2 regions of the Flavobacterium ginsengiterrae genome follow, and region 1 is predicted to be linked to the other one. Evidence: riboswitches for the same ligand, from Rfam matches in the RefSeq annotation. Region 1 holds a riboswitch; the other holds the start of a gene.
What was found. A riboswitch is a leader RNA that binds a small molecule or an ion and turns the genes downstream of it on or off. The one in region 1 is predicted to bind S-adenosylmethionine.

Region 1 (15,699 bases):
TTTTTTAACTCAAATTTCGTTTGGACAAATTGATGAAAAACGTACCAAAATTGAAATTTCTGTAAAAGACGGAAACAAAATGCTGACTGTTCCTTTGCGTTCTGCAACGATATCTTTTACCAAAGGAGCCAATTATAAAGATCCTGAAGATAAAACCGATAACAGAAGTTATTATTTAAACATTGATATGGAAAAACAGGACATTAATTTACTTCGCGCGGTTGCCGGCAGCAAAAATGGTCTTGACGGGCAAATTACAATGGTAGATACGTATGGAAAAACACCAACCAGAAAAATTGAGTTTAAAGCAGCCAAATTAGACGCATTAAGCGATCAGCTTACCGGAGATTATTCTAGTTCTTATTTTTCTTTTTACTGTAATTTGCTTATTATTGACGGCATAAAAATTGAATAATAAAAAAACGGATTAAAATGAACAATTTGAAATATTTTACAGCAATCGGAAATCAATATACAATGAAACGTGATTATGTTTTTTTACTGATGGTTTGTTTGGCATTGCTTGGATTAACTATTCTTGGCGTGCGGATTAAAGAACCTATAGTAAGTTGGTTTTTTGGTATTCTGGCTGTTGTTTGCTTTATTTCAATCTGGTCAAAACTGGTTCTCATTGACATGGATGAAAAAGAATTTGTCGTGAAAGTGGGATTAATTGGTAAACGTGTTGAAATTCCTTTTGAAGATTTTCAAAGCTTTAAATTGGTTCGAATGAAGCAATACTTTATAACGACCAATACCTATTTGATTATTTGTTATTTAAAAGACGGAAAACAAAAAGAAGCCGCAATTGCACAAGGCATGACAAGTAAATCAATGCAGAAAATAGCTAACGAAATTGACGAAATTTTACTAAGCAATGAACATTCGTGAAAAATACAATATAAAAGAAACCAGCAGTTCATTTTCGTTTGAGCCTGCAAAACCGCGTAAAAAAATATCGCAGTGGTTTTTCTACGGTACTGTTGTTATCGCGATTGCACTTCCGTTGTTTGCAAGAATACTGAATCAAGTTTGGTATCATTCTCTATTTGTTTTATCTGCCTACGGAATTCTGCACAGTTTGTATGATATTTATGTCCGTGCGGGAATTCGTTACACCTTTGACCGCCAAAACAATTCGATTTACAGAATGGTTCCTTTCTTTTCTAATAAAAAAATTATGAAATTAAATGAAGCAGTTATCTTTGTAAGTTCCGAAATGGGAAGCTGGCATTACAGTTTAGGCGCTAAAAAAAGTCAATTTATTAAAAGTTATTTTATTAGTGAAAACTTTAGTTCCGGCAAAAAAAGCGATCAAAAACAAGCCCAATATGAAAACCATATTTTAGCTGTAATTTACAACATGATCGACTCTGTTCAAAGCGTTTAACTTTAATTATTTATATATGAAAATTCACAAAATATTCGCCTTATTATTTATATCAACCCTATTTTTTTCATGTAGTTTTTTTACTGATAATTCGCCGGACAGAGTTTTTCAGCTTATTGGATTAAATGCCAATAAAATTCCTTCGAGCTTTGAACGCGTTTTTAAAGAATACCGACAAATGAAAGCCAACGGATCTCTACAGACACTTGCCGATGACAAAAAAACAATGCGCTCATCGACTTGTGTAGAAGCCGTTAATTTTTACTATGGCGCCACTTTTAAAGAAGATATCAAGAAAATTAATGCGCTTGATAAAACCGATGAAACCAAACCTATTATCGAAGCGGCCATCGACATGTTTGAATATGCACAGAAAGTTCAAAATGATGATTTTCCTAAAATTGCAAAAATGATCGATGACGGAAAATCCGATGAAGAAATTGATCTCGCAGCCAGAAAACTTGACGATACCAAAGGCGTCGAACTGGACAAAAAATACAAGAATGTAATGAATCTTCTTTTGCCTTATGCCGATAAACATGGCGTTGAGTACAAAAAATTCTAAAACACATACATCATGAAAAGCATTTTGAAATACCTTTTTATTATTATCATGATGCTGATGCTTGTAAGTTGCAATTCGGCTTTCAATTCAAAATTGTCAGCCGAAAATGCTTCTCATGATACCATTTATTTAAATGATGATTTAAAACAGCGTTTAGAACCCGTTCTTGAAAATTCTAAACGAATTAATTCCATAAAAAAATGGGCGGAAATTAAATCCTCAAATCTTATGGATACTGCCGAAGGCGGTGAAGCTAAATTGTATTACAAGAACGGAAAACTGGAAAAAATTACTACGCATTATTTAGGAGAAACCTTCCAGAAAATAACGGTATATCACTTATCAAACGAAAAATTATCTTTTGTTTTTGACAAGTTTTATCAATACAATCGCCCTGTTTTTTATGACTCTATCGCCATGAAAAGCAATAACGACACAGAGTTTTTCGATCTCAAAAAAGCGGTAATAACAGAAACGCGATATTATTTCTTAAATGATAAATTAGTTCATCACACAGACAGTGAAGACTGCGGAGCACCTTTTGACAGCGAATATTTAAATGAACTTCAAAAAGAAATTGAAGATGAGTTTAAAAGGCTAAAAGTTATAAGCCAGGAGCCATAAATTTAGACCTAAAATGCCTATCAATAAAAAAGACAGATGATTATTTTTTCATCTGTCTTTCTTTATCAACCAATGTTATTTATGGTCAAAAGTCAATTCATAACTTCTAATTCTCTATTAAAAATTACCAGCCTTTCACAGCACCGCCTTTAAATTCGCGTTCTGCTGCTTTTTCTACTTCTGGAGATTGAAAAGCTTGTAAAAACTGTTTTACTTTTTCTTCATTTTTATTGTCTTCTCGGCTTACAACTAAGTTTACATAAGGCGAATCTTTATCTTCTACAAACAAAGCATCGCGTGACGGAACCAATCCTGCTGCAGAGGCAAAAGTATTGTTAATAATAGCTATAGAAACATTTGCATCATCTAATGCACGAGGTAATTGAGGCGCTTCTAATTCTAATATTTTTAGGTTTTTAGGATTACTTACTATATCTGTTACTTTAGGTAATAAACCCACATTTTCTTTTAGTTTTAATAAACCGTTTTTCTGCAAAAGCAATAACGAACGCCCACCGTTTGTTGGGTCATTTGGAATAATGATTGTACTTTGATTTTGCAGTTCAGCAAGCGATTTGATTTTTTTAGAATATCCTGCAATTGGGTAAACAAATGTATTACCAATAATAGCTAATTTGTAACCACGCTGTTTAGACTGTTCATCCAAATACGGTTTATGCTGAAAAGCATTCGCATCGATATCGCCTTGGCTTAAAGCTTCATTTGGAATCACATAATCGTTAAAAGAAACCAGTTCAACTTCTAATCCAAATTTTTCTTTGGCAACTTTTTTTGCTGCTTCTGCAACTTTTAATTCTGGTCCCGAAGCCACACCCACTTTTATGAAATGAGGATCATTATTTTTGCTCTTTCCGCAATTTGATAAAACAAGCGCCAAAGCCAAAACTCCAGCCGTTTTCAAAAAATTTATTTTCATAACATTCTATTTATTTTAATCTATATTTTAATAAAAAATCATCCGCATCAACAATTAACTAAATTCTATCTATGATCAAATCGTTTCGATAAAGCATCTCCGGCAAACTGAATTAGAAATACCAGAATGACTAATAAAATCAAAACTGAATTCATAATTACAGCATCATAACCAATATATCCATATTGATAACCAACCTGACCTAAACCACCTGCTCCAACGGCACCGCCCATTGCAGAATAACCTACAAGTGTAATCAAAGTAATCGATGCTGCGTTTATTAAAGAAGGCAAAGCTTCCGGAAGTAAAACTTTATATACAATCTGGAAAGGTGTTGCACCTAAGGCTCTTGCCGCTTCAATTAATCCCGAAGGAAGACTTAATAAACTGTTTTCAACCAAACGGGCAATAAACGGTGCCGCGCCAATACTTAACGGAACTAAAGCAGCACTTACTCCAATCGAAGTTCCAACAATTGCTCGTGTAAACGGAATCATCCAAACGATCAAAATGATGAACGGAATAGAACGAAAAATGTTTACCAAAACCGATAATGTTTTGTTTAAAACCGGCTGTTCCAGTATTTGATTTTTTCGGGTAAGGAAAAGCAAAACTCCTGTTGGAAGTCCGATTGCGAAACCAAAAAAGCCCGATACAAAAGTCATGACAATGGTTTCCCAAGTTCCTTTTAACAATAAATCTATAAATGTATCAGACATAACCTATAATTTCTGTTTTAATATGTTTTGAAATAAAATATTGAATCGCCGCATCATAATTCTCGCGTTTTCCTGATAATTCAATCAACATAACACCAAAATTAACTTCACCGGCCTGATCCATTTGTGCGCTTACGATTTTAAAGTTGGTATCGAATAGTCTTGAAACTTCTGAAATAACAGGCTCATTAACTGATTTTCCGGTCATTTCCAGCTTTAATAACGGATTTAAGCTTCCGTTATCTTCTTTTTGTAACTTTTCTTCATAAACGCTCGGAATTTCCAAATGCAGAGACGACGAAATAAATTCTTTTGTCAGTTCATGTTTTGGATCGGCAAAAATCTCTCCTACACTTCCCTGCTCGATTAATTTTCCGTGGCTGATTACCGCTACTTCATCACAAATTGATTTTACAACTTCCATTTGGTGTGTAATCAATAAAACCGTAATATTTAATCGACGGTTAATGTCTTTCAGTAAATTTAAAATCGAACGCGTTGTTGCAGGATCGAGCGCGCTTGTAGCTTCATCACACAACAAAACTTTTGGATTATTAGCCAAAGTTCTTGCAATGGCTACTCTTTGTTTTTGTCCACCCGAAAGACTCGCCGGATAATCGTATGCTTTTTCTGCTAAACCAACCAATTTTAATAATTCTAAAACACGTGTTTTGATTTCGCTTTTTGGAGTTCCTGTCAATTCAAGCGGAAAAGCCACATTTTGAAATACATTTCGTGACGAAAGCAGGTTAAAATGCTGAAAAATCATTCCAATCTGTCTTCTTTCAATTGCTAATTCTGCATTTGAAAGCTTTAACAGAGCTTTACCGTCTACAATAATTTCTCCGGATGTTGGTCTTTCCAAAAGGTTTACACATCGAATCAGTGTACTTTTTCCTGCTCCCGAAGTTCCAATTACGCCAAAAATTTTCCCAACAGGTACTTTTAGCGAAACATCAGACAAAGCAGAAACAATTCTGTCTTTCTGGTGAAAAGTTTTGGTAACATTTTTTAATTCAATCATTTGTTCAAATTCAAGTTTAAAAACAAAAAAGCCTTTCAAATCTTCATGAAAGGCTTTTTGAAATAAATCGTATTTATTTATATATAAGCCAGATCATTGAATTTCATAGCAGTAACACAGCACATCATACTGCAGCTATAATAATAATTCAAATTCTGGTTCTTGTTTCTCATTGCGGTTGCAAATTTAAACAGATAATTTTAATTTTTATGTAAAAAACACAAAACTTTTATTAACCTATCAAAATAGTAGATTACTATATCGATTTATCTAAAATTATTCTTCTTTTTTGGCATCAATTAAAATCGCCAATTGTATACAAGGCGAATCTGATTTATTACTCCATGCATGATTTGTGCCTCTTTGAATTACAATATCGCCAGCTTGTAAAAGCGTTTCTTCTTGATCCAAAATCAAATAAATCTCTCCTGACAAAATGACGATGTAATCTAAAGTATTAGTTTGATGCATTAGCGGATGAGGCTGACCTTTAGGTGTTTCTATTCCTAAATCTTTATCAGGCGGAATCTGCACATAACGAAAATAACTTCCATTTTTTGGTGTATTTGGAAAAGCTGTGTTTTCGATTATTTTTTCTTCAAAACCTGTAGGAGTAGTGTCTGTTGACCAAATATCTGAAATGATCAAACCGGGAAAATGTTCAGATACATTCCTAACAATTTCGTCTTTTTCGATAATTGATTTGCCGTTTCGTAAACCTGTTACGATTCGTCTTGGAATTGTTTTCATATGTATTGATTTGCATTATTAATTCCTGAAGACAACTTAAACCAATCATTTACTTCATTTGCAATACTATCTTTAATTTCAGGATTTTCAAATTCATTAGAAACCGGATTATAAATATAATCTTTCTTCCACTTTTTATAGTTTAAAGCTATTTTCTCAATCGCATCGCAGATATAAAAAAGTTCTTCGTTACTCATAATAGGATGCAGAGACAAACGAACCCAGCCCGGTTTATTGGCTTGATTTCGCTGTAATAATTCATTAGTAATTTCTGCCGATTTCTTTTCATTGATATTAAAAAGATAATGTGCATATGTACTCGCACAAGACCAGCCGCCACGAACCTGAATCCCAAAACGATCATTTAAAAGTCTTACGATCAAATTATAATGAATATCTTCAATTACAAAAGAAACGCAGCCTATACGCTCTGTTATTAAATCTCCTAAAATTGATAATCCCTGTATTTTTTGAAGTCTTGAAAAACAAAGATCAAGTAGTTCTTTTTCTCTGTTTTTGATATTCTCTACTCCCATCTGCTCTTTTAATTCCAAAGCCAAAGCTGTTCTAATAACCTGCAGAAATCCCGGAGTTCCACCGTCTTCCCTTACTTCTATTACATCGCTGTAACAGTATTTCCCAAGCGGATTAGTCCATTTTACATTTCCTCCGCCCGGATTATCAGGAAAATCAGACTGGTATAATTTTTCATTAAAAACCAAAATACCGCAGGTTCCCGGTCCGCCCAAAAATTTATGAGGCGAAAAGAAAATTGCATCTAATTGTTCTTCGGGATTTTTGGGATGCATATCGATTTTAACATACGGCGCCGACGCAGCAAAATCAACAAAACAAAGCCCGTCGTTTTGATGCATAATTTTTGCCAGTTCATGATAAGGTGTGATAATTCCCGTAACATTAGAACAAGCGGTAAAAGAGCCAATCTTTATGCTTCGGTCTGCATATTTTTTAATTACGTGAGAAAGAACTTTTGGATCGACTAAATTGTTTTCATCCGGAGGCAGAATCACAACCTCAGCATTTGTTTCATACCACGAAACCTGATTAGAATGATGTTCCATGTGCGTGATAAAAACTACAGGTTTGTCAAGATCTGATTTTGTTCGCAATGCCATAATACGCTGCAATTTTGATAAAGCAGCCGTCATGCCGCTTCCGGTTGTTACCAAAACATCCGATTCATTGGCATTAACCGACTTTTTAATAATATCTCTCGCATGCTGATAAGCATACGTAGAAGTTTTTCCTGTTTGACTTGAAAGCGAATGCGTATTGGCAATCATTGGACCAATTTTATTGAGCATAATATCCTCTATCGGGTGATATAATCTTCCGCTGGCAACCCAGTCTGCATATACCAGATTTTGTTCTCCGTAAACCGATTCGAAAGTATGATCAATTCCTACTGTATTTTCTCTAAATTTAGAAAAATAACACTCAGATTCTGTTGGTTTTGTTGTTGGCTCAATAGCATTCATTTCCTTTATCATTTTAAATTAACTAATTGTATTATTCAATCTTGTCCTTTCGACAAAGGAGAAATTTTCGTCCTTACATCAGGATGACAAGATTGTGTATTTTTTCTTTCTTAAATTTTATTCTCTAAAAGCGTTTTTAGTGTATTTTGCAATTCTTCTCCGTGAAGGTTTTTAGCAACGATTATTCCTTTTGAATCCACTAAATAATTCCCAGGAATAGCTCTTACACCGTATAATTTGGCAACAGCACTATTCCAAAAAAGCAAATCAGAAACGTGTGTCCATGTTAAATTATCATCCTGAATGCCTTTAATCCAGTTTTCTTTCTTTTTGTCTAATGAAATTGCAATTATATTGAATCCTTTATCATGAAATTCTTTATAGGCGGCTACAATATTTGGGTTTTCTCTACGACACGGTCCGCACCAAGAAGCCCAAAAATCAACTAATGTGTAACCTTTTAGATTATCGTAAAAACGAACTGGCTTTCCCTGAGGATCATTGGCCGTGAAATCTGGAGCTTTTTTACCAACCGCTAAACCATCTAATACGACAGCCAGTTCTTTTAATTCTTTTACATAAGTGGTACTTTGAAGACTTTTATCAAGCAAAGCAATATTTTGTGTGATTTGTTCCGGAGACAGTCTGTAAGACCAGTTTCTGTATAATACATAAGCAGAAACAATCGATTTTGGGTTTTCTGTAATGAATTTGCTGATTTCTACATCTTTCGATTTTTTGTACGTTTCAAACAAATCCTGAGAAGCAGAACCTTCGACTACAGAAGCTGTATAATACTTCTTTGGACTTAGTTTTACTGTAATTGGGTCTTTTTCAAGAAAAATATATAACGGTGAACTATCTTTATTAACGCTTAGTCCGTATAACTCTGGCGTTTTTACTTTTGTCTTAAAACTGAAATTTCCGTCTTTTACTTTTACCGAATCAATAGTGGTAAACATTTTATTGTGGAATTTTTGCAGATAAACATATTGCGCCACAGTATCTGTAACAGTTCCTTTTAATTGTAAATTATTTTCCTGAGCCTGAGTTTGAACAACTCCAAGAAGTACAACAAGCCCCAATAGTATTTTTTTCATGTTATTTTTAGTTTTTAGATTAGACAAAAGAATTTCGGACCAATGACCAAAAGCCATTAGTATATGGTATTAAAAAAGGAAATCTAAGAGAGAATTAATGCTTTCGCATTCGGAAAACGGCCAGACTATTTTGTTCGAAAATTAAATTCAAAAGTTCGTATCCTGCGTATAAAGTCGATTCTGTTTTCATTTTAATACATTTTAATATGGATGATCTTAAACAGATTTTCTGAAAAAATCTTTCTTATCTGTCCGCAAAAACGGAAGGATTTAGCACCTTATTCGGCAACAGGTTGCTAAGACTTCACAGGGCCTATTCCCTCAGTCTTTCTGGATAAGTATCATTATATAAATTTTCTGCGATACAAATATATATTAATTCTACCGAATTAGTCAAGTATAAAATAACTTTTTTTTATTTTTTTGATAAAAGGTTATTTAAAACATCATAAACAGCAGTTTTTAAACAAATTAATAAAAATCATAAATTTGACAAACCGAGTGTTTTATAATGAAAATTCATTCGTTTAGTTCAACAAATATGGTAATTGATATATATATAACAAAACCCATTTATATTTTGAAATGGGTGTATTGTAATAAAAATGTGCCGCCCCGCTGGGGCTTATTTTCTGATATCAATTCTCTATTTCTATAGATATTTAACTCCTCCGGAGTAAATTTGCAGATTAAACATCTATAGAATTACCAATATTTAACTCCTTTGGAGTAAATTTACAAAGCCCTGGAAGGGCTTAATATTTATAGAAATTTATTAATGATTTAAGAAAAAAGAGCTTCAGAGAAGCGACATAACAAAATTAAAGAAGCCCTGGAAGGGCTTAATATTTATAGAAATTTATTAATGATTTAAGAAAAAGAGCTTCAGAGAAGCGACATAACAAAATTAAAGAAGCCCTGGAAGGGCTTAATATTTTATAGAAATTTATTAATGATTAAGAAAAAAGAGCTTCTGAGAAGCGAAATATATTTACGATTTCAACGCTTCAAAATAAGCTGTTGTTTCTTCAATTAAAGCATTCATTAAGGCAGAAGCTTTAGTGTGTTTTAAAATAGGAGAAATCTGCCCGCCCCAAAATAAAATCATATCCCATTTTTGCTGTTCGATTGCGGCTTTTCTAAGCGGTGCAATAAAAGTAGTCTGAAGCGGAAAAGGCAAAATACTGGATTCTTTCCCTATAATATCTTTTGCAAGACGGCTTGTTATTCCACGTCCGAGTCTTCCGGTATAAGCACGTGAAAGTGTTGTGTATTTTGCTGCATCAGAAAACAGCATTTCTCTATGAACAGGTAAAGCGTTTGATTCATCTGTAGCTAAAAAAGCCGTTCCTATCTGCGCTGCACTTGCGCCTAAAGTTAAGGCGGCGGCAATTCCTTTTCCGTCTGCAATTCCTCCTGCGGCAATAATAGGCGTTTTAATTTTCTCGCGCATTAACTGTAATAAAACAAAAGTTCCGGTTACAGATGATTCTGCATCTTTTAAAAATGAAGGTCTGTGACCGCCTGCTTCAAAACCCGAAGCAATAATCATATCTACTCCTTTGCTGTCCAGAAAAACAGCTTCGTCGAGAGTCGTGGCAGCGCCTACGGTTACAATCCCTAATTGACGGCATTTTTCCAGAACATCGTCTGAAGGCACGCCAAACATAAAACTGAAAACTTTTGGCCGAATGTCTAAAATAACTTCTAACTGATTTTCAAATCGGGATTGAAAAGGTACCGGTTTTTCAGGTAATGGAATTCCGGCTTCATCATAATAGGGTTTATAAAGAGCTTTTGTTTTCTCAAACTGTTCATCGATTAAACCTCCTTCGGGAATATCATGATCAGACACCCAAAGGTTAATATTATACGGCTTATTGGTGGCCGCTTTTATCTGTTTGTCTATTTCGTATATTTCCTGCGGACTATTGGTATAAGCTCCGTATCCGCCTAATCCGCCAGCATTAGAAACCGCTGCTGTCAGTTTAACTGTAGATAGATTTCCTCCAAAAGGTCCCTGCAGAATTGGATAATCGATTCCTAATAATTCTTTAGCTTTTGTATTGTACCACATTGCTTAAAATTTTAAATTATCTGCTTGTATCTGTCAGCATTTTATTGACAATAAGCCATTGTCCGTTTATCTTATGGAAAGATAAAAAATCCCGATAATTAAAGTCGTACATTTTAACATTTAATTCTGCCACAGCTATAGAATTTACAACACTTATATGCAGAATTTCACCTTTAAAAGGTTTACCGGAATCTTTAGGACTTTGTCTGTTTTTTATGCCGTTTAAATATAAATCAACGGTTTTAAAATAAGGCTCGCCTTTTATATCTCCAAAAAGCAGTGTTCCCGGTTGAAAAGCTTTTCCAAGCAATAGTTCATCTCCTTCATAAATACCTTTAAAATAATAGTTTTCTATTACATCGGTAATCTTCTGAATTTCTATTTGATTTTCCATTTTTTCTGTATTTTGAGCTTTTATGCTCTGGAAAGTCCAAAGCATAAAAGCAGTTAATAAAATAGTTTTCATTTAATTTAAATTGTGTCCGGCGCCTTTTCCGCCATCAACATTGATAATAGTGCCTGTAATAAAATTGCTTTTGGCAACTGTGTAAACCATTTCGGCAACATCATCAATCTCTCCTACTCTGTTTAATAAATGCAAACCGGCACTTTGATCTGCGTTATCGCCGTGCATTGGTGTACGAATTACTCCGGGAGCAACAGTATTAACACGGATATTTTTTTTACCAAATTCGGCTGCTAACTGAATGGTCAATGCATGTATTGCTCCTTTACTGGCAATTGGCGCTGTTGCGGGCCATCCGCCCAAACCATGATTCACTAATGGTGTTCCTATGTTTATTACTACTCCGCCTTGTTGTTTAAGCATTTGCGGTATTACAGATTGTGTAGTAAAATAAGTTCCTTTTAGATTGGTTTTTAAAAAGCTGTCTAAATACGCTTCATCGACTTCTAAAAAAGGTTTACTGGCAAAAATTCCTGCATTATTAATTAATACATCGACCGAACCAAATTTCTCTAAAGCAATTTTTACCAGTTGTTCGCCTGTGTTTTTATCGCTTACATCTCCGGCAAATTTTGCAAGATTGCTTCCTGCTCCAAATTCGTTGAACGTTTTTTCTAATGCACTTTCTGTTAGTGAATTGATGACTACATTATCGCCTCTGTCTAAAAAATATTTAGCAATTCCTTTTCCTATACCAGATGCTGCTCCGGTAACGATTATAGTTTGTTTTTTCATGATGTTTATTTTTTATCGGCTGTTATGCCTTTTTCTCTTAATACTGATACTTGTTCTCCTGCGTACCCCCAGTCGTCTAATTCAATTTCCTGAATTACTACATGGGTTAAATGCGGGTCTTTGTTTAATACTTCGGTAATTAAATCGGTAATACCGCTTATTAGTTTCTGTTTTTGCTCGCGGGTAACGCCCTCACGAGTCAATTCGAGCTTTACATAAGGCATGATTTTTAGTTTTGAGATTGTCCTGAAAAAACAGCTTCGGCATTGATATTAAAATCAAGTTCAAAGTCGTTGTAGATTAAAGTGTCTCCCAAATCTTTGAAGAAATTTCCAGAACGAAATTTAATGTCGTATTTGGTACGATCGATAATTAATTTCCCTGCAAGTGAAATACCATTTGAATGATTTTGAAGCGACACTTCAAATCCTGCAGGATGCGTGATGTCTTTAATGGTTAAGTTTCCTTCAAGATGAAAATTACCATTTGGAAGCTCTTTTACGTTTAAAACTTCAAAAGATGCAGTTGGAAATTTTTCGATAGAGAAAAAATCATCAGATGCAAGATGTCCTGCAAATTGAGTATTCGTTGCCGGATCTGTCACATCCAGAATTTTTATAGAAGTTGTATCGATAACAACATTTCCACCTTTTATTTTTCCACCGTTTAAGATGAAATTACCATTTTTGATACCAATTGTACCATTGTGTGCACCGGTTACTTTTCTTCCGGTCCAATCGATTCTGCTTTGTGAGCTTACGATAGTATAATTTATTGTTTCCATTTTTATTGTATTTAAAAGTACAATACAAAGGAACGGCGGTTATAAAGATTGGTTACGTGATGTAGATCACTGTTTTTTTTTTAGCTTCTAAGTTACTAAGAGGCTAAGCGGCTAAGTTTATTTCTCATTTTCTTCCTTTGTCCGAAATGAGACAAATCAAGAATTATGAAGCCGGCTTAAGGTTTCTCTGGAAACGCCCAGATAAGCTGCAATTAAATGCTTTGGAACGAGATTGTACAATTGTGGATATAATGCCAAAAGTTCTTCGTAACGTGTTTTGACATTATTATTCATAAATGACAACAGACGTTTTTGAGTCGCGATATATCCTTTATTGGTTCTCCAACGGAAGAAATGTTCTATCTGATGAAATTCAGCGCAGAGTTTTTCGCGGTCTTCATTCGAAAGGCATAAAACCTCAGCATCTGTTATACAATCGACATTTATAGAAGCTGGAGTCTGGTTGTAAAGCGCATTATAATCAGAAGCCCACCAGGTTGGCATGGCAAACTGAAGGATATACATTTTGATTTCATCATTAATAAAGAAAGTTTTTAAACAGCCGGAAATTACAAAATACTCACAGTTTACTTTATCTCCCGTACTTATAATCGTTTGTCCTTTTTTAAAAGACAATGGTTTAAAGTGGGAATAAAAGTAATCAAACTCATCTTGTGTGAGCGAGACGGTTTTGGCAATATGTTCTTGCAAAATGGCTTTGGCTTCCATCATCAAAATAAAAGTAATTCGGTTTGGTAAAGTTATAAAATCAGATGAACTTTTGGATTGTCTGTTTCAGAAATCGTTTTGTCCGTTTCACCTAATTTGTGATATGAAATCGATCGCTGTTGACGCAATTTTGTCCTGTTTAACAACTTAAAATTTAAAATCATGAATGCAAAAACAACAAAAATTATTTATTGGACAGGAATTATTTTAACTTCTTTATGGTTTGGTGCCAGCGGTTTTTTTGAATTAACAACCAACAAACTGGTTTGGGAAATTACACAGCTTTTGGGTTATCCTGCACATTTTATTTACATCTTGGGAGTTATGAAAATTTCGGGAGTTATTACGCTTTTAATTCCAAACAAATTATTACGATTAAAAGAATGGGTATTTGCGGGAGTATTTTTCGACATTATTTTCGCCTTCTTTTCAAAATTAGTTGTATTAGGTTTCCCGGCAACTATCGATGCAATTATTGCTTTTGTGATGGTAAGTGTAACTTATGCTATGTTTAGAAGATTATATACAGCATCTTATACTATTAATGTTTCTGAAGAAAATTAAGCTTCTTCTTTTTTTAAATCTCGCGAAGGCGCGAAGATGCAAAGAAAATTAAACTTAGCGTCTCTGCGTCTTTGCGAGATTCTGTTATTAGTAAACCAAATCCTCTATTACTTTGAACTTCAAAACAAACTAACTTGAGCTTTTCAACAAACTAACAAAGCTTTCTCCCGACGTAAATTTGTAAAGAATTTAAAACACAATTACAATGAATAAAATATGGTTTATCACAGGAAGCTCTCGCGGATTAGGTCGTAATCTTACCGAAGCAGTATTAAACATCGGTGACAAAGTTGCTGCAACTGCGCGAGACATTAATCAGTTAGCTGATTTAAAAGAAAAATATAACGATCAAATTCTGCCTTTAGCATTAGATGTAAATAATTATGATCAGATTCATGACGCAGTTAATAAAGCTGTAACGCATTTTGGCCGTATTGATGTATTGGTAAACAATGCAGGATTCGGAATCATTGGCGCTGCAGAAGCGTACACACAGGAACAAGTCCGCAGTCAGTTAGAAACTAATTTATTTGCACCAATTGAGGTTACGCGTGCCGTACTTCCAATTATGAGAAAACAAAAATCAGGACGTATTTTACAAATTAGTTCTGTTGGCGGACGTGTTGGAAATCCTGGTTTAACGATGTATCAGGCGGCTAAATTTGGTTTAGGCGGTTTTACCGAAGCTTTGGCCAAAGAAGTTGCACCGCTTGGTATTTTTGTTACCAGCGTAGAACCAGGCGGATTCCGTACCGATTGGGCAGGCGCTTCCATGACTTATGCAGAAGAAATTGAAGGTTATGAAATGGTCAAACAGCGTAGTGATTTTTTTAAAGGCGGCAATTTTGTTCCGGTTGGTGATCCTGAAAAAGCTGCAAAAGTTATGGTTGATTTGGTTTCTCATCCTAATCCGCCAATGCATCTTGTTTTAGGAAGCGAAGCCATCACAATTTTAAAAAATGCCGACGAAGCCAGAACCGAGGAAATGGAAAAATGGATGAATGTAAGTTTATCTACAGATCATGAAGATTCCGGAAGTTTTTATGATTCCGGACAAGGAAAATGGTATACTAGCAAGAAATAAAAAGCACTGGCAATTTCAATGACAAAATTCAATGTTTAATCATTGAAATCTGCGTAAAAATTTTTCTATACAATTTAAACAGCATCTTCTATCGCAAGGTGCTGTTTGATTTTTTATAAATTTGTGATATGGATACTTCAAAATCAACTCAAAAAACATCGCCTATTGCTTATTCCTGTTATCACTCCCAAAACAGAGAGGGCGAGCAGTTTGCTGCTGAACATGTTTTGAGTTTTCAGATTTCGGGAATACTGACTTTGAACAACGGCAGTAAAGAATATATTTTTAATCCTGGAGATTTCCGATTTATAAGAAGAAACCAGCTTATTAAATTTATCAAACAGCCCGATCCTAATGTGGCTTTTCAGTCTATTTCGATTTATTTAAGCCAGCAGGCCCTTCGGGATTATTCTATTCAGTACAATCAAAAAACGAATCTGATAAAAAGTCCTGAAACTGAAACGGTTTTTCAGTTAAAAGAAACTTCCCTGCTTAAAAGTTTTATGAATTCGCTGATTCCATACATCAACGAAGACCAGTTAATTAATAAAGAACTTCAAAACCTAAAAGTAAACGAAGCAATTACCATCTTACTGCAATGTAATCCTGAGCTGAAAGATATTTTATTCGATTTCAGCGAACCCGGAAAAAT
Region 2 (15,699 bases), on a different contig from region 1:
GTTTTTATATAAGTCTGAGTTCAATCTAAAATCTGAACTCTAAAATCAAAATTATTCAAGCGCTTGCTTTAAATCTGCAATTACGTCTGCTACGGTTTCTAAACCTACAGAAACACGAACCAAACCTTGCGTGATTCCAACCGCTAATTGATCTTCTTCAGATAATTTGCTATGTGTTGTTGATGCCGGATGCGTTACAATCGTTTTAACATCACCAATATTTGCCGAAAGTGAACATAGCTTAATTTTGTTCAGGAATTTTCTTCCCGCTTCCAGTCCGCCTTTAATTTCGATCGCAATAATGTTACCGCCTAAAAGCATTTGTTTTTTGGCAATTTCATATTTTGGATGTGATTTCAAGAATGGATATTTCACACTGTTTACATTCGGATAGCTCTCTAAAAATTCAGCTACTTTTAATGCATTTTCGCAATGTTTCTCTACACGAACCGATAAAGTTTCTAAACTTTTTGACAAAACCCAAGCATTAAATGGCGACATTGCCGGCCCTGTATTCCTTGAAAACAAATATATTTTACGAATTAATTCTGCATCTCCAACTGCAACTCCTCCTAAAACACGACCTTGACCGTCTATTAGTTTTGTTGCAGAATGAACCACAATATGCGCACCATATTTAATTGGCTGTTGAATATACGGCGTTGCAAAACAGTTATCAATGATTAAAATCAAATTGTGTTTTTTTGCAATTTGCCCCAATAATTCTAAATCAATTACATCTACACCTGGATTTGTAGGCGTTTCAGCATAAAGAATTTTAGTGTTTGGTTTAATGAAACTCTCAATTGTTTCCGGCTTATTGATATCAAAATACGAAGTTTCAATTTTCCATTTTGGAAAATATGTCATGAACAATGCATGAGTAGAACCAAAAACGCTTCCTGCAGAAACGATATGATCTCCTGATTCTAACAAAGCTGCAAAAGTCGAGTAGATTGCCGCCATTCCGGTTGCAAAAGCATAACCTGCCTCAGCACCTTCCATTGCACAAACTTTATCTACAAATTCTGTTGTGTTTGGATTACTGAATCGAGAGTAAATATTACGAACTTTTTCTTCTGTAAAAGAAGCTCTCATATCCTCAGCATCTTCAAATATAAAACTTGATGATAAGTACAAAGGAGTTGAATGTTCCTGAAATTGTGTTTTTTCTAAATTTGTTCTAATGGCTTGTGTTTCAAAACCAAATTCTTCTGTATTCATTGTGTTGTTTTGTTTTTTGTTTCAGGTTTCAAGTTTCAGGTTGTTTACTGAACTTGAAACTCAAAATCTTTAGAGAAATTCTCTAATTGACTAATTTTCTAATTTTACAAAGCTTCGTTATTTAAAACTACTTTGTATTTTATTGTTGCTGTAGGCTCAACTGTTTTCGCCACTGAACAGTATTTCTCAAAAGAAAGCTGTGCTGCTTTTTTAGCTTTTTCTGGATTGATTTCTCCTTCTAAATAGAAAACCACATCGATTTCTTTAAAAGGTTTCGCTTCTTCTATTTGAACTCTTGTTCCTTCAACCTCAGCATTAAAAGAAGTAATTTCCTGACGCTGTTTCTTCAAAATAGAAATCATATCGATAGCACTGCATCCTGCAACGCCCATTAACACTAATTCCATTGGACTTGCACCTAAATCGCTTCCGCCAAATTCAGCTCTGCTGTCAACGTCAACTATATGTCCGCGCTCATTTTTTACTTTGAAATGAAAAGCGTCATTTACTCTGTTTAAGGTTACTTTCATTGTGTTGTTATTTTTTTGTTTTGTTGTTTTAATTGAATTTCTCGCTGTTTTGTCATTTCGACGAAGGAGAAATCTCCACGACGATATTCCGCACACATTGGAAATTCTTTGTAGAGTTTCTTGCGGAGATTTCTCCTTCGTCGAAATGACAAACTGTGGCGAAAACTATGCAAAAAATCTAAAATCTACATTCTAAAATCTAAAATTACCCTTTATCAGATAATCTTAAAATATCTCCAAAAACGCCTCTCGCTGTAACAGCAGAACCTGCACCGGCTCCTTGAATAACGATTGGACGATCTCCGTAAGATTCTGTGTAAATTTCGAAGAATGAATCAGAACCTTTTAATCCGCCCAAAGCGGTATCTGATGGAACTGAAACTAATTTTACTTCTAAATTTCCTTTATCATTTTGCAAATCACCAGACAATTCACCAATGTATCTTAACACGTGATTTGGCTGTTGTTCTGCTTTTATTTTAGCGTAAATTGGGTCAAATTCTTTTAATTTCGTCAAGAAATCAGCAGCGCTTCCTTCACGTAAATGCTCAGGAATCAGGTTTTGAATTGAAATTTCTTCAAACTCATTCTGTAAATCTAATTCTCTTGCCAAAATCAATAATTTTCTACCAACATCGTTTCCGCATAAATCCTCACGCGGATCTGGTTCTGTATATCCGTTGTCAATTGCTTCTTGTAGAATTTCGCTGAATGGAGCATCTTTTGCAGAAAAATTATTGAATAAATAACTCAATGTTCCTGAGAAAACTCCTTTTATTTTCGTGATATTTTCACCAGAAAGATGCAGTAATTTTATGGTATCAATTAACGGTAATCCTGCACCAACATTGGTTTCGTATAAATAATTCTTTTGATTTTCTGCCAATGCTTTTCTCAATTCTTTGTAAAAACCGTAGCTTAATGTATTGGCAACTTTATTTGAAGAAATCAAATCGAAACTGCTTTCTACAAGCGGAATATAATTTTCAACGAAAGATGCGCTTGCTGTGTTATCTACCGCAATTAAGTTCTCTAAATGATATTCGTTTGCATAAGCAATAATGTCATTCAAAGTATAAGCTTCACCTTTGGTTTCAATGTCATTTTTCCAGTTTGAAGTTACGCCATTTTTATTTAAAAGCAGTTTTTTAGAATTGGCAATTGCAAAAACATTCAGTTTAACATCTTTACGTTTTTCAATCGATGAAGCCGATTCCAGAATTTGATTAATCAAAGTTCCACCTACTAATCCGTGGCCAAAAATGGCGATGTTGATTTTTTTAGAAACTCCAAAAATCTCTCCGTGAATTACGTTCAAGGCTTTGTTTAGTTCTTCTTTTTTAACAACTAAACTCACGTTTTTACCAGTAACAGTGTTGTTGAATAAAATAGGAACAATTTTGTTTTTAATTAAAGCTGTGTAAGGTTTGTGGAAAGTACTTAAATCCTGACCAATGATTGAAATTACAGATACGTTATCGGTTACTGTAATCTGGTTTACATCTTTAGAATAAAAGTCATTTTCGAATTCTTTTTCTAATTCGACCATTGCCAGAGTTGCTTTGTCTTTTGCCACAACAAGTCCAATTCCTCTTTCTGAAGAACCCTGCGAAATAATGCTTACGCTGATGTTGTGATCGCCCATAACTTTAAAGATTCGGGCATCGACTCCGGCTTTTCCAAGTAATCCGCGTCCTTCAAGATTTACCAAAGACACGTTTTCTAAAACAGAAAGTGTTTTAATTCCCTCTTTTTGAGAATTTGAAGTAATTAATGTTCCGTGGTTTTCGTGATTGAATGTATTTAAAATACGAAGCGGAATGTTCTTTTCTAATAACGGAATAATGGTTTTTGCATGAAGAATTGTTGCTCCAAAATTAGCCAGCTCATTTGCTTCATTAAACGACAGAAACTCGATTTTTTTAGCATCAGCTACTAAATCCGGATTTGCTGTATAAATTCCGTCAACGTGCGTAAAGTTTTGTAATTCTTCGGCATCTAAATAATTCGCAATTAACGAAGCTGTGTAGTTACTTCCGTTTCTTCCTAAAGTAGTTGTGTCGTTGTTGTTGTTTGAACCAATGAAACCTGTTACAATATTTACCGTTTCGCCGTTATGCAATTTGAAATAATTAATTACGTTTTTCTTAGAAAGCTGTTCTAAAGGCTGTGCATCACCAAATTTAGAATCTGTTTTTAATAATTCTCTTGTATCAACAAAATTGGCAGGTATTCCTTTTTCAACTAAAATAGAAGTCAATAATTTAGCCGAAAGCAATTCTCCTTTTGATAAAATCTGATCTTTAATTTTACTGCTGTAATCTCCAATTAAGCTTACACCTTCAAAAAGTTTATCAAGAATATTAAATTCTTCTGATAAATCTACCTGCGGATAATCTGATGTTTGGTATGCTTTAAAACTTTCTAAAAGAGGTTTGTAGTTTCCGTTTTTTGCAGCAATTCTTAGAATATCTTCTAATTCATCTGTTGCATTACCGCGGGCAGAAACTACTACGGCAATTTTCTCGCCTTGATTTACTTTATCTGAAATGATCGAAACTACTTTGTTAAGTCCTTCTCCGTTTGATAATGATTTACCTCCAAATTTTAATACTTTCATTTTATTTTGCTATTGTTTCTGCCTTAAAAATATCGGCAAGTAAATGATCTAATTGTTTGTACTCGATTAAAAAAGCGTCATGTCCGTGAACCGAATCTATTTCGCTGTAAAAAACATTGTTTTTAAATTTCTTTAATTCATTGTAGGTTTCCAGATTTTCTTTTGGCGTAAAAAATAAGTCTGAATTTATAGCTACAATATGAATTGAAGCATCTGATTTGGATATTAACGTTTCGAAATCCTCACTATTTCTCGTAATATCTATGGTTTTCAGCAATTGGTTCATCAATTTGTACGATGATAATTGGTAGCGTTTTTGAAGTTTTTTACCGTGATGCGCCAGCCAGCTTTCAATATTAAAAATTAAAAGATCCTGATTGATTGTTCTTTGAAATTTTTCTTTGAATGATTCCGGCGAACGATAACACAACATGGCATGAATTCTGGCATCTTCAATTGGTTTTGAAGAATTATTCAGGATTTGTTCCTGCAAGTAACAATTGGCAATCATCCAGTCAGTCGATTTCCAATCGGTTGCAATAGGAATTAAATGTTCTGTAATATTTGGCTCCAAAGCCAGGATTTCCCACGCAACGCCTCCGCCAACAGAACCGCCAATAATAGCAAATACCTGATTGATATTTAATGTTTTTAAACCTTCAATAAAAATTTTAGCAATATCTCTGGTTGTAAAATCCTGATAATTTTCGATTATAAAAGAATCTGTTCCGTTTCCTGGAACATTAAATGCCAAAACAGTAAATCTATTTGTATCGATGGTTTTACCGTCTCCAATTAAATCACTCCACCAGCCGTTCTCGCCGGTTACCTGTGCATTTCCTGTTAAAGCGTGATTTACCAGAACGATTGGTGCTGCATGCAGAGGCTGGCCTGCAAGTGTAAAACTTAAAGGCAATGATGAATATTGTGCACCACTCTCAGTGATGAAATTATGAATTATAATGGGACTTGGTATATTTTCCAATTTCAAATCTTTTTATTTTTGATTTGTATGTGGAAATATTAGAAAGAAAGTCTAGAGTGAAACTAGAAAAATTCTTGTTGTTATCTTTCCACGTTTGGGTGTGGTAGAATGCAGCACCTTCTTCGAATTAACGAAGGGTTGCTAAGGATTCACAGGGTCTAATCCCTCCTCCTTTCTTTATAACATTTTCAATACGTTTTTGAACTTAACGGTGCAAATTAACTACTAATTTCTTAAACTAACAAATTTTATCGAAACTGATTGCTCAATTTCTTAGATATAATTCAATCAGAAACTATTGTACGCACAAAATTACCGAATGTTATATCCAGTAATATCATGCAGGTTTTACCCTAATTTTTGTGTGCTTTTCAATTTAGATGAAAAGGGTTTCATTTTCTTTAGAATACATCAAAAATAATAATGAATTTGGTGTTTTTTTCTCCGCTTTTTTTCCTGTTTCAGTTATTCCGAAACTTGGGTGGATTAACTCATTTGTTGGCGGCGGATTGTTTCTTTCTATTTTGTTTCTGAATAGTTTTTTTCTTAAGTATGTAATTGCACTCATGATATTTAAGTTTAAGTTAGTTTATTTTTAAATCTTTATATTTTCTTTAATTCTTTGTTATAGCAGCCAAAAGGAATAAAAAAACCCTTTTGGATTTTTAATACCAAAAGGGTCTAAGTTTTTATAGAACTTATATATACTTTTAGTATCAACAGACGCATACACAAATACGTGCGACATTGAACATTTTGTTCATCTGTAGGGACTTATTCATTTGCGATTTGACTGTTATTTGAAAAAATTTCTGCATTTATTCTTTTTGTAAGCTTTTTTAGACTTGATTATGATCTAAAAGCATTTAATAATTTTAACAATTATCTGTCTGTTTTTAACAGACCTTACTTGTCTTACAAATTTGCGAATATTTTTTCAATATTCCAATTTACAAAAGCTTATTTTTTCTAAAAAAACGTTAAAAAACAGCTTTTTACCGCTAAAAAACATCTTACAAATTTACTTTTTGAATTAAAGAAAGTCAAATCTTACAAAAAAATATCTAACTTTCTGTTTCAATCTATCAAAGAACTAACTAATATTGAGATCCACTTAGAGCCAGACTGCCTCTTTATTTTTTATTTTTTCAGCAACTTTTAAAATATCTGTAATTAAACCTCTTGAAATTGCTTGTTTGCACGGAGATGCACTTTGAAGCACAATTGGAGTACCGGCATAAGATTGTGTGTAAATTTCAAAAATAGAATCTGATCCTTTTAACTGGCCTATCGCAGAAGTTACAGGTTCTGAAACTAATTTTACTTCTAAAGTATTTTTTTCGACATTAAATTCTCCAATATATCGTAAAACATGATTTTCTTTTTGGGCAATCTTAGCAATTTTAAACGCTTTATCGATCGCGTCTTTATTTAGTATGCCATTTTTCTCTAAGTGTTCTTCTTGTATCAGAGCATTTATTTTAATATCTGAAAACTCAAATTCTTTCCCTATTTCTCTTGTCAGGATTAAAAGCTTTCTGGCAGTATCATTTCCCGACAGATCTTCTTTAAATGTTGATTTCATCAGTCCTAAAAGACTCGCATCTTTTAAAATGGATGAAAAAGAATTGTCTTCGGCAGAAAAACGATTAAAGACATAGCTTAGATTATCTGAAAATACGCCTCTTATTTTTGTGATTTTTTCGCCGGAATAGTATAAATCTCTTAAAGTTTGCAAAACAGGAATTCCTGTATCGACTGAGGTTTCATATAGAAACTCTTTGTCGTATTTTTTAAGATTTTCTCTCAGCTGTTTATACAAATCGATTGGAAGTGTATTAGCTTTTTTATTTACGGCTACGATATTAAATCCGTTTTCGATTAGTGTATTATAATGTCTAACCAATTCATCACTGGCCGTTGCATCGACTGCAATTAGATTTTCAAACTCGTTTTCTTTGGCAAATTCAACAATATCCTCAACTCTAAAAGGAACTGCCAATTCTCTAAAATTAGTTTCCCAGGAATAACCAACTCCTTCTTTTTCAAAAAAAGCTACTGTAGAATTGGTAATTATTGGAAAATGAAAATCAACATTTTTGCTTTGCAGAAAAAATTCCTGACTTTCGATGATTTGATTAATCAAGGTGCTTCCTATATTTCCTATTCCAAACAGGATAATATTTATTTTAAGCTTTGACATAATTTTAATTTTTAAAATATATCTATGTTATTGAAACCATATAAGTAATTTAAGTTCATTTAATTCATAAAACATGCACTGCAGAGCGCCTCAACTAAAATGGACTTATAGTACTTATATGGTTTATTTTTTATCTCTAGTGCTTTTTCATAAAAAATCACCTCTAGCAGAACTCAAACCGCTAAAGGCAATTTTTCAAACAAAAAACAAAAAAACCTAATTTTTATTGATGCTGTACTGCGATTGGGTTACGCTTTCAAAAACCGCTTGTAAATCAGCAATTAAATCTTCAACATCTTCTATTCCAACAGAAAGTCGGATTAAATCTTTTGAAACTCCTGTAGACAATTGATCATCTTCAGACAATTGCTGGTGAGTTGTGCTTGCCGGGTGAATAATCAGCGATTTGGTATCGCCTATATTGGCTAAGAGAGAGAACAACTTTGTTTCGTCTACTACTTTTTTAGCAGCATCAAAACCTCCTTTTAATCCAAATGTAATAATACCGCTTTGGCCTTCTGGAAGATATTCTTTTGCTAAATCATAATATTTATTGTTTTTTAGACCCGGATAATTTACCCAGACTACCTCATCTTGTTTTTCTAGCCATTCAGCCAGAACCAAAGCATTTTCGCTGTGTTTTTTAATTCGGATTGGAAGTGTTTCTAATCCCTGAATAATTTGAAAAGCATTGAACGGACTTAAAGCTGCTCCGAAATCGCGCAGTCCTTCAATTCTTGCTTTTGCAATAAAAGCGGCGTTTCCTAAAGCTTCGTGATATACTAATCCGTGATATCCTGCAGAAGGTTCTGTAAATTCAGGGAATTTTCCGTTGGCCCATTCAAAATTTCCGGCGTCGATAATAACACCTCCTAATGATGTTCCGTTTCCGGAAATATATTTTGTTAAAGAGTGAATTACAATATCGGCACCGTATTTAATTGGGTTTAATAAATAAGGTGTCGCAACTGTATTATCTACTATAAATGGCACTTTGAATGCTTTGGCTTCTGCCGAAATTGCTTTTAAGTCTAATACATCTAGTTTTGGATTTCCTAAAGATTCTACAAAAAATGCTCTTGTGTTTTCTTTTGCTGCTTTAGTAAAGTTTTCTGGTTTTGAAGGATCTACAAAAGTGGTTGTAATTCCTAACCGAGGCAGTGTTACACTTAATAAGTTATAAGTTCCGCCGTATAAACTGTTTGATGCCACGATATGATCTCCGGCTCTTAATAATGTCAATAAAGTTGTAGAAATGGCTGATGCTCCAGATGCTGTTACGACAGCTCCAATTCCGCCTTCGAGCGCAGCAAGACGCTGTTCGAGAACATCGTTTGTTGGATTGTTTAATCTTGTGTAGATAAATCCGGCTTCGGCTAGACCAAATAAATTAGCGGCATGATCTGCGTTATTAAATACGTATGATGATGTTTGATAAATTGGCACTGCTCTAGTTCCTGAATTTTTAGTAACATCGTGTCCTGCGTGTAATGCGTTTGTTGCAAATTTTTGTGTACTCATGATTTCTTAGTTTTTTAATATTGTTAATACGATATATTGATATTGTGATTTAAAATTAGTTTGAAAGAAAAAAGTCTTCATATTCCTCAAGATCATACATTTGCAACAGTAATGATTTTTGATTTACATATTGTTCTAGATTTAATTCTACAACTTCTTTGATCTGTTCTTCTGATTTATTTTGGTTTTGCTGAGAATCGTTTCTCAACAAATATTCTACTGCAATTGAATTTAGTGTTTTCATGATTTTACAATTTAAAAGTGTTGAAATGAAAAAAGCCCTTTCGGATGGCGACCAAAAGGGCTTATAGCTTAACTATAACAAAGATTATCTCTTTTACTTTTGGCAACAGCAAGGTTGGATGCACATTTGCATCATACTACAACACATCATATTTTTACCCGCTGCTGCTTTCATTTTATTTTAAATTTTAATTGTTTTCTTTTTTAAACTCGACTAATTCGATAGAGTAAATGTAATAACTATTTTTTTAACTGCCAAATATTTTTTTTATTTTTTGATATTAAATTTCAATTATGAATAAAATCGGGCAGTCAGAGTTTTATTATTATTGAAATTTTAGCCGCAGACCAAAGGATTACAATGATTTGAAATCAATGCTAATTCTTAATCTCAATAATCTGCGGCTGACTTTTTTATATTAGAATTTAAAGCTTAAACGTGCAAAACCAAATCTTCCGTTTAATCCAAACTGTGATACTGCTCTTGAATAAGCAAACTGATTAGCGTTTGACAAGTCAGTACTTGGTGCCGGAGATAATGTTGGTGTTGTGTTTGTAAATGCCGGAGTTGAAGGATTATTTCTATCCGGATAAACATCTCCTATATTATTAAACCCTACAGTTGCTCTAAAATGTTCGTTAATTTGATATCCAAAAGATAAATCCGTAACTAGTTTTGCACTGTATTCAGGATGTTCGTATACAGAAGAAAAACCATCTAAATTAACATCTGTTGCTCCCGGATCTGTAACTTTTCCAAAGTAGCTGTTTCTTAAATAAATATCCAGTTTTTTAATACTGAAAGTCGTTGTTAAGTTGGCTTTTAATTTCGGAATTGCTTCCTCTAAATAGATTCGGCTTGATTCTGGAAAGAATGAATAAATATATGGATCTCCACCTGCATCAATAATAGATTGCGGTACATTTAAAGCTCCAACTCTTTTTGTTTCATTATAACTTAAAGCAAAATCGTTTCTGATTACAAAATCCTGAATTACATCATATTTTTGAGAAATAACCAAATCAATACCTTTTGTTTCAGAGTCAATTCCGTTTGTCCAGAACGAAGCTCTCTCTACTCCTTTTAAATCAAATGCCTGTTGAAACAATGTTAAAGCATCTTTTTGTGTCTGCGATGTTGCTGCATTTATCTGTGCATCTGTTGGTCTTGCATATTGTCCAGATAATACAATTCTGTCGTTGATTCTGGTGAAATAAGCATCTGTAGAAATTGTGATGTTTGCTTCCGGAATTTTAAATGTAAATCCTGTACTGATGCTTTTTGATTTTTCTGGTTTTAGATTTTCTACACCAATACTTTTTGCTGCCTGAGAATCATTTGTAAAATATCCAACCTGATAAGGAGAACCGTTAATAAACTGAGTTGAACTTGACTCAAAATATTTTTGCTGTAATGACGGCGCTCTAAAACCTGTCTGACCAGAAACTCTCCAATTTATATTGTCAGTAATTTTTAAAAGTGAAGCCAATTTAAAAGTTACTGTACTTCCAAAATCCGAATAGTTTTCATAACGTGCAGCTCCGTTAACCAGCCATTTTTCAGTTGCATTTAATTCTAAATCAATATAAGCAGCACCGCTTTGTCTGTCTTTTTCTTTAGCATCTGAAGGCTGAAATCCAGAAAACCCCTGTGCTCCTGCGCCGCGTTTGTTACCAAAGAAGTCTGTTACAATTAAAGGTGAAGTACTTGGCAGAATTCCGGTTACTAAAGCTCCATTTACATCATATAAACCATAAGAAGCTTCTTCTCCTGCTTTAATTTGATAATTTTCATATCTAAATTCTCCTCCAAAAGCAACGTTCAATCCTGAAAGAACATCCAGTTTTTTACTGAAATCTAAATTAGTTGTGCTTTGTAAAAATGAAACTTTTCCGGCATCAAAACTAGAAGGAGAATTGGTTCCTAAAGTAGCATTAATAGTATTGTTTACATCATAATTAAATGAGTTTGTTCCTAAGTTTGTACTTAAATCAGTATCAAAACCAAATACTTGTGTATTTACTCCAAGTGCTGCAGAAGCATCTAAAATTTTGGATTCAATTTCCGGTAAAAATCCGTTTTGATATACTTGTGTAAAAGTTCCTGAACCATTTGGAAGTCTGTTAAAAGCATACGATTTACCGTTTCTATATGAAATTCCTCCAAAAGAATATAATGAAGTTGTTTCTGTTAAAGGATATTTGGCATTATAGTACGCTTGTCCAGAAGCCAGTTCAGACTGACCTACACTCATATTATAATCTGCTCTCTGCTGTCCTCTGTAAGCCAGTTCATTATTAGTAACATCAAAGTTTAAAGCAGTCTGCATTTGTGCGATAGTTGTTGCAGATGCGATTGCGTTTTGCTGCGCTGTCGTAAAATAGTTTACCTGAGGCGCATACTGCTGTAACGAACTAATAATTTGTGCAGAATTTGAAGTTGTATTAATATTACTGAACAATGAATTAATTTCTACTCCATTTTGAGCTGCTCTGTTTTCTACAGCATTGTAGGCATTAAAAATTCCGTTACTTCTAATTCCTGCGCGGCTTGTTGCTTGTCTTGTTACACCAACAGCGGTAAGGTTTAAGTAACTTCCTTGTTTTCCTAAAGATGTCCCGTAGTTTAAATCAATCTGTGTTGTTTGTCCATCAGACCCTCCTTTAAAGTTATTAGACCCTGATGATAAATTAGCTCCGTACTGAACTCCACCAGAAAGATAGTTGGCGTTTTTCTTTAATACAATATTAATTACTCCCGCGATGGCATCAGAACCGTATTGTGCCGCGGCTCCGTCTCTTAAAACTTCAATTCTTTCGATAGCAAAAGATGGAATTGCATTTAAATCTGTTCCTACAGATCCTCTTCCCGGCGATCCGTTTATGTTAACCAGAGCACTAGTGTGTCTTCTTTTACCGTTTACCAGAATTAAAACCTGATCTGGCCCTAATCCTCTTAACTGCGCAGGATCAACGTGGTCTGTTGCATCTGCTGTCGATGTTGCATTACTTGTAAATGAAGGCGCAACGTAATTTAAAATTTGAGTTACACTGGTTTGCGGTGCTCCTTTTGTAATATCGGCAATATTAAAAACATCGACCGGAACCGGTACGTCTGTTTTTACTCTGTTTTTGCTTCTAGATCCAATTATAGTAACTTCTGACAATTCATTATTCTTTAAAGAATCCTGCTCGGTTTTATTATCCTGAGCATAAAGGCCTGAAAATGTCACAAGACCTAAAACGATTAGTACATTTTTTTTCATTTCTTTTTAGTGATTAATTTGTTTTTGGCTTAAAAAAAATCTTACAGGTTTATTTTTTGAACAAAAAAAACCTCTGCTTCCGGCAGAGGTTCTATATATGTTAAAAAGCTACAATAGAGTCTCTGCGGATCACTCCGGCATCTTACAAGACATCATATTGCAAATTGTAAATTTCATTTTTTGTTTTTGTTCTGATATTTTAACGAAGCAAATTTGCGAACTATTTTTTAATCAGCCAAACAAAAACTTAAAAATTTTCTATTACCCTATCAAAATAGTATACTTCTGTTAAATTTCTGCTATAAAAAATAAAAAAAGTTGAACTTTAATTTGCAAATCAAAATGGTTTTATACCTTTGCACGCGAATACAGAGGAAAAATTTGTACTGATTGCAACCTCTTCATAATGAAACGGTTCGTTATGAATGCTGAAACTAAGATTTCAGTAGTAAAAAATGCTAAAGCAGGAACTCTCCTTTAGCACTTTCAGCAATTACTTTTCCTCGCTTAATGTTAATTTAATAAATTATTATGGCTTATTTATTTACGTCAGAATCTGTTAGTGAAGGGCATCCAGACAAAGTTGCAGATCAAATTTCGGATGCTTTAATTGATAACTTTTTGGCATTTGACGCTGACTCAAAAGTAGCTTGCGAAACTTTGGTTACTACAGGTCAGGTTATTTTAGCAGGTGAGGTAAAATCAAATACTTATCTTGATGTACAACAAATTGCACGTGAGGTAATCCGTAAAATTGGATATACTAAAAGTGAATATATGTTTGAAGCTAATTCTTGTGGAATTCTTTCTGCAATTCACGAGCAGTCTGCAGACATTAACCAAGGTGTTGACAGAGCTAAACCAGAAGAGCAAGGTGCCGGAGATCAGGGTATGATGTTTGGTTACGCTACAAACGAAACAGAAAATTATATGCCATTGGCACTTGATTTATCTCATAAATTATTACAAGAGTTAGCTATTTTAAGACGCGAAAACAAAGAAATCACGTATTTACGTCCGGATGCTAAATCTCAGGTAACTTTAGAATACAGCGACGATAACAAACCAACTCGTATTGATGCTATTGTAATTTCTACACAGCACGACGATTTTGATGAAGAAGCTGCCATGCTTTCTAAAATCAAAAAAGATGTTATCGAAATCCTGATCCCTAGAATTATAGCTAAAAATCCGGAGCACGCTCATTTATTTAACGATAAAATTAACTACCATATTAACCCAACAGGAAAATTCGTTATTGGAGGACCTCACGGAGATACTGGTTTAACAGGAAGAAAAATTATTGTTGATACTTACGGTGGAAAAGGTGCTCACGGTGGTGGTGCATTCTCTGGAAAAGATCCAAGTAAGGTAGACAGAAGTGCTGCTTATGCAACACGTCATATCGCTAAAAATTTAGTTGCTGCAGGTGTTGCTGACGAAATCTTAGTTCAGGTTTCTTATGCAATTGGAGTTGCTGAACCAATGGGAATTTTCATTGAAACTTACGGAACTTCTAAAGTAAACTTAACTAACGGTGAAATCGCTAAAAAAGTAGAAGCTATCTTTGATATGCGTCCTTACTTTATCGAACAAAGATTAAAATTAAGAAACCCTATTTACAGCGAAACTGCTGCTTACGGACACATGGGACGTAAACCAGAAACTGTAACTAAAACTTTCTCTGCTCCGGGCGGAAACGAAAAAACAGTTACTGTTGAATTATTTACATGGGAAAAACTTGATTTTGTTGACCAGGTAAAAGCTGCATTTGGATTATAATAAATTCAAACGATTATTAATTTTTAAGCTTTAGAGCTAAATTTCTTTTAATCTTACTTCATAAATATCCCGAATTCTATTTGTTTAGAGTTCGGGATTTTTTACTTGTTTATTTGATTGTATTCTCTTTTCTTTGTACAAAATAACTTACTAAAAATGAGCAGACTTCCTTCATTACAAAAAGTACTTAGCACCACTAAAAAAACGATTTTCAGATTTCCATTAGAAACCCTTACAGCAATTTGCGGGACTATATTCTCTATTTTGCTCATTAATGAAAATAATTCGCAATCTGAATACTTTTACTCAAAAGCAATAATGAGCAGTTCATTATGTCTTGTTTGGTTTGTATCTGTTTCGCTCTTTTTTAGAGCTAAACACAAAAATAATATTCTTCGTTATTTAGTTAGTTTAGCTTTTGGAGGTTTGTTAACTGCTTTTGTCTTTAGCTTTCACGAAAGAGTTTCCGAAATAGAAATGCAGCAGTTTTTTGTTCTCAACTTATCTTTGCATTTATTAGTTTCGTTTGCCGGTTTTCTGCCAAGAACATACAATCAGGAAGAATTTTGGGAATTTAACAAACAGTTGTTTTTACGAATATTAACCGCCGGATTATACAGTTTTGTTCTCTATGGCGGTTTATCATTAGCCATATTAGCCATTGATAAATTGTTTAAAGTCGAATTTGATAGTAAAATTTATGGATATTTATTTGTAACAATTGTCGGACTTTTTAATACCATTTTCTTTTTAAGCGGTGTTCCCGAAACTAATAGTAAAGAAGTTCCGCTTGTATTAAAATATCCAAAAGGACTTAAGAATTTTACACAGTTTGTTTTACTGCCACTTATCAGTATTTATCTGGTGATTTTAATTTGTTATGAAGCAAAAATTGTGTTTACGCTTTCACTTCCTTTTGGGTGGGTTTCTTATCTTGTTCTGGCCTTTGCCATTATTGGAATTCTTTCGTTTTTATTGGTACATCCTGTTGCAAACGAAAGCGGTAATTTATGGATGCGGACTTTTAACCGATGGTTTTATTTCTTACTGATTCCGTTGTTAGTATTATTATACTGGGCCATTTTATACCGAATTAATCTTTACGGGTTTACGCTTCTTCGTTATTATGTTTTATTATTATCGGTTTGGCTATCTGTAGTTATTTTCTATTTCTTACTTAATAAAAATCCTAAAATAAAATTTATTCCTATAAGTATGTGTCTTGCAGGTTTATTTTCAATTGTAGGACCACAGAGTGCCGATTCTGTATCTAAACACAGTCAATTATCTCGTTTCGAAAATTATCTTAAAGAATCTGAAGGCAA

Region 2: it holds a riboswitch for S-adenosylmethionine, as region 1 does, so the genes downstream of both, ABD859_RS07895 (alpha/beta fold hydrolase) here and ABD859_RS23880 (redoxin domain-containing protein) in region 1, are expected to answer to the same signal.

The regions. Positions count from the first base shown of each region.
Region 1 is NZ_BAABDU010000011.1:314,546-330,244, reverse strand. It holds gene ABD859_RS23930 (hypothetical protein) at 1-415, shown strand, start outside; gene ABD859_RS23925 (hypothetical protein) at 433-891, shown strand; gene ABD859_RS23920 (hypothetical protein) at 878-1,390, shown strand; gene ABD859_RS23915 (hypothetical protein) at 1,407-1,955, shown strand; gene ABD859_RS23910 (hypothetical protein) at 1,968-2,579, shown strand; gene metQ (methionine ABC transporter substrate-binding lipoprotein MetQ) at 2,704-3,516, opposite strand; gene metI (methionine ABC transporter permease MetI) at 3,582-4,235, opposite strand; gene metN (methionine ABC transporter ATP-binding protein MetN) at 4,228-5,259, opposite strand; gene ABD859_RS23890 (cupin domain-containing protein) at 5,536-6,009, opposite strand; gene ABD859_RS23885 (aminotransferase class V-fold PLP-dependent enzyme) at 6,006-7,520, opposite strand; gene ABD859_RS23880 (redoxin domain-containing protein) at 7,619-8,608, opposite strand; SAM riboswitch class I at 8,850-8,949, opposite strand; gene ABD859_RS23875 (NAD(P)H-dependent flavin oxidoreductase) at 9,600-10,685, opposite strand; gene ABD859_RS23870 (nuclear transport factor 2 family protein) at 10,702-11,151, opposite strand; gene ABD859_RS23865 (SDR family NAD(P)-dependent oxidoreductase) at 11,152-11,886, opposite strand; gene ABD859_RS23860 (tautomerase family protein) at 11,892-12,110, opposite strand; gene ABD859_RS23855 (YceI family protein) at 12,116-12,670, opposite strand; gene ABD859_RS23850 (Crp/Fnr family transcriptional regulator) at 12,827-13,402, opposite strand; gene ABD859_RS23845 (DoxX family protein) at 13,562-13,963, shown strand; gene ABD859_RS23840 (oxidoreductase) at 14,169-15,047, shown strand; gene ABD859_RS23835 (helix-turn-helix domain-containing protein) at 15,176-15,699, shown strand, end outside.
Region 2 is NZ_BAABDU010000003.1:1,145,338-1,161,036, reverse strand. It holds gene ABD859_RS07910 (trans-sulfuration enzyme family protein) at 52-1,224, opposite strand; gene ABD859_RS07905 (OsmC family protein) at 1,329-1,754, opposite strand; gene thrA (bifunctional aspartate kinase/homoserine dehydrogenase I) at 1,960-4,374, opposite strand; gene ABD859_RS07895 (alpha/beta fold hydrolase) at 4,376-5,359, opposite strand; SAM riboswitch class I at 5,437-5,545, opposite strand; gene ABD859_RS07890 (hypothetical protein) at 5,736-5,927, opposite strand; gene ABD859_RS07885 (homoserine dehydrogenase family protein) at 6,474-7,562, opposite strand; gene ABD859_RS07880 (O-acetylhomoserine aminocarboxypropyltransferase/cysteine synthase family protein) at 7,779-9,083, opposite strand; gene ABD859_RS07875 (hypothetical protein) at 9,139-9,327, opposite strand; gene ABD859_RS07870 (TonB-dependent receptor plug domain-containing protein) at 9,746-12,592, opposite strand; gene metK (methionine adenosyltransferase) at 13,124-14,374, shown strand; gene ABD859_RS07860 (DUF4153 domain-containing protein) at 14,531-15,699, shown strand, end outside.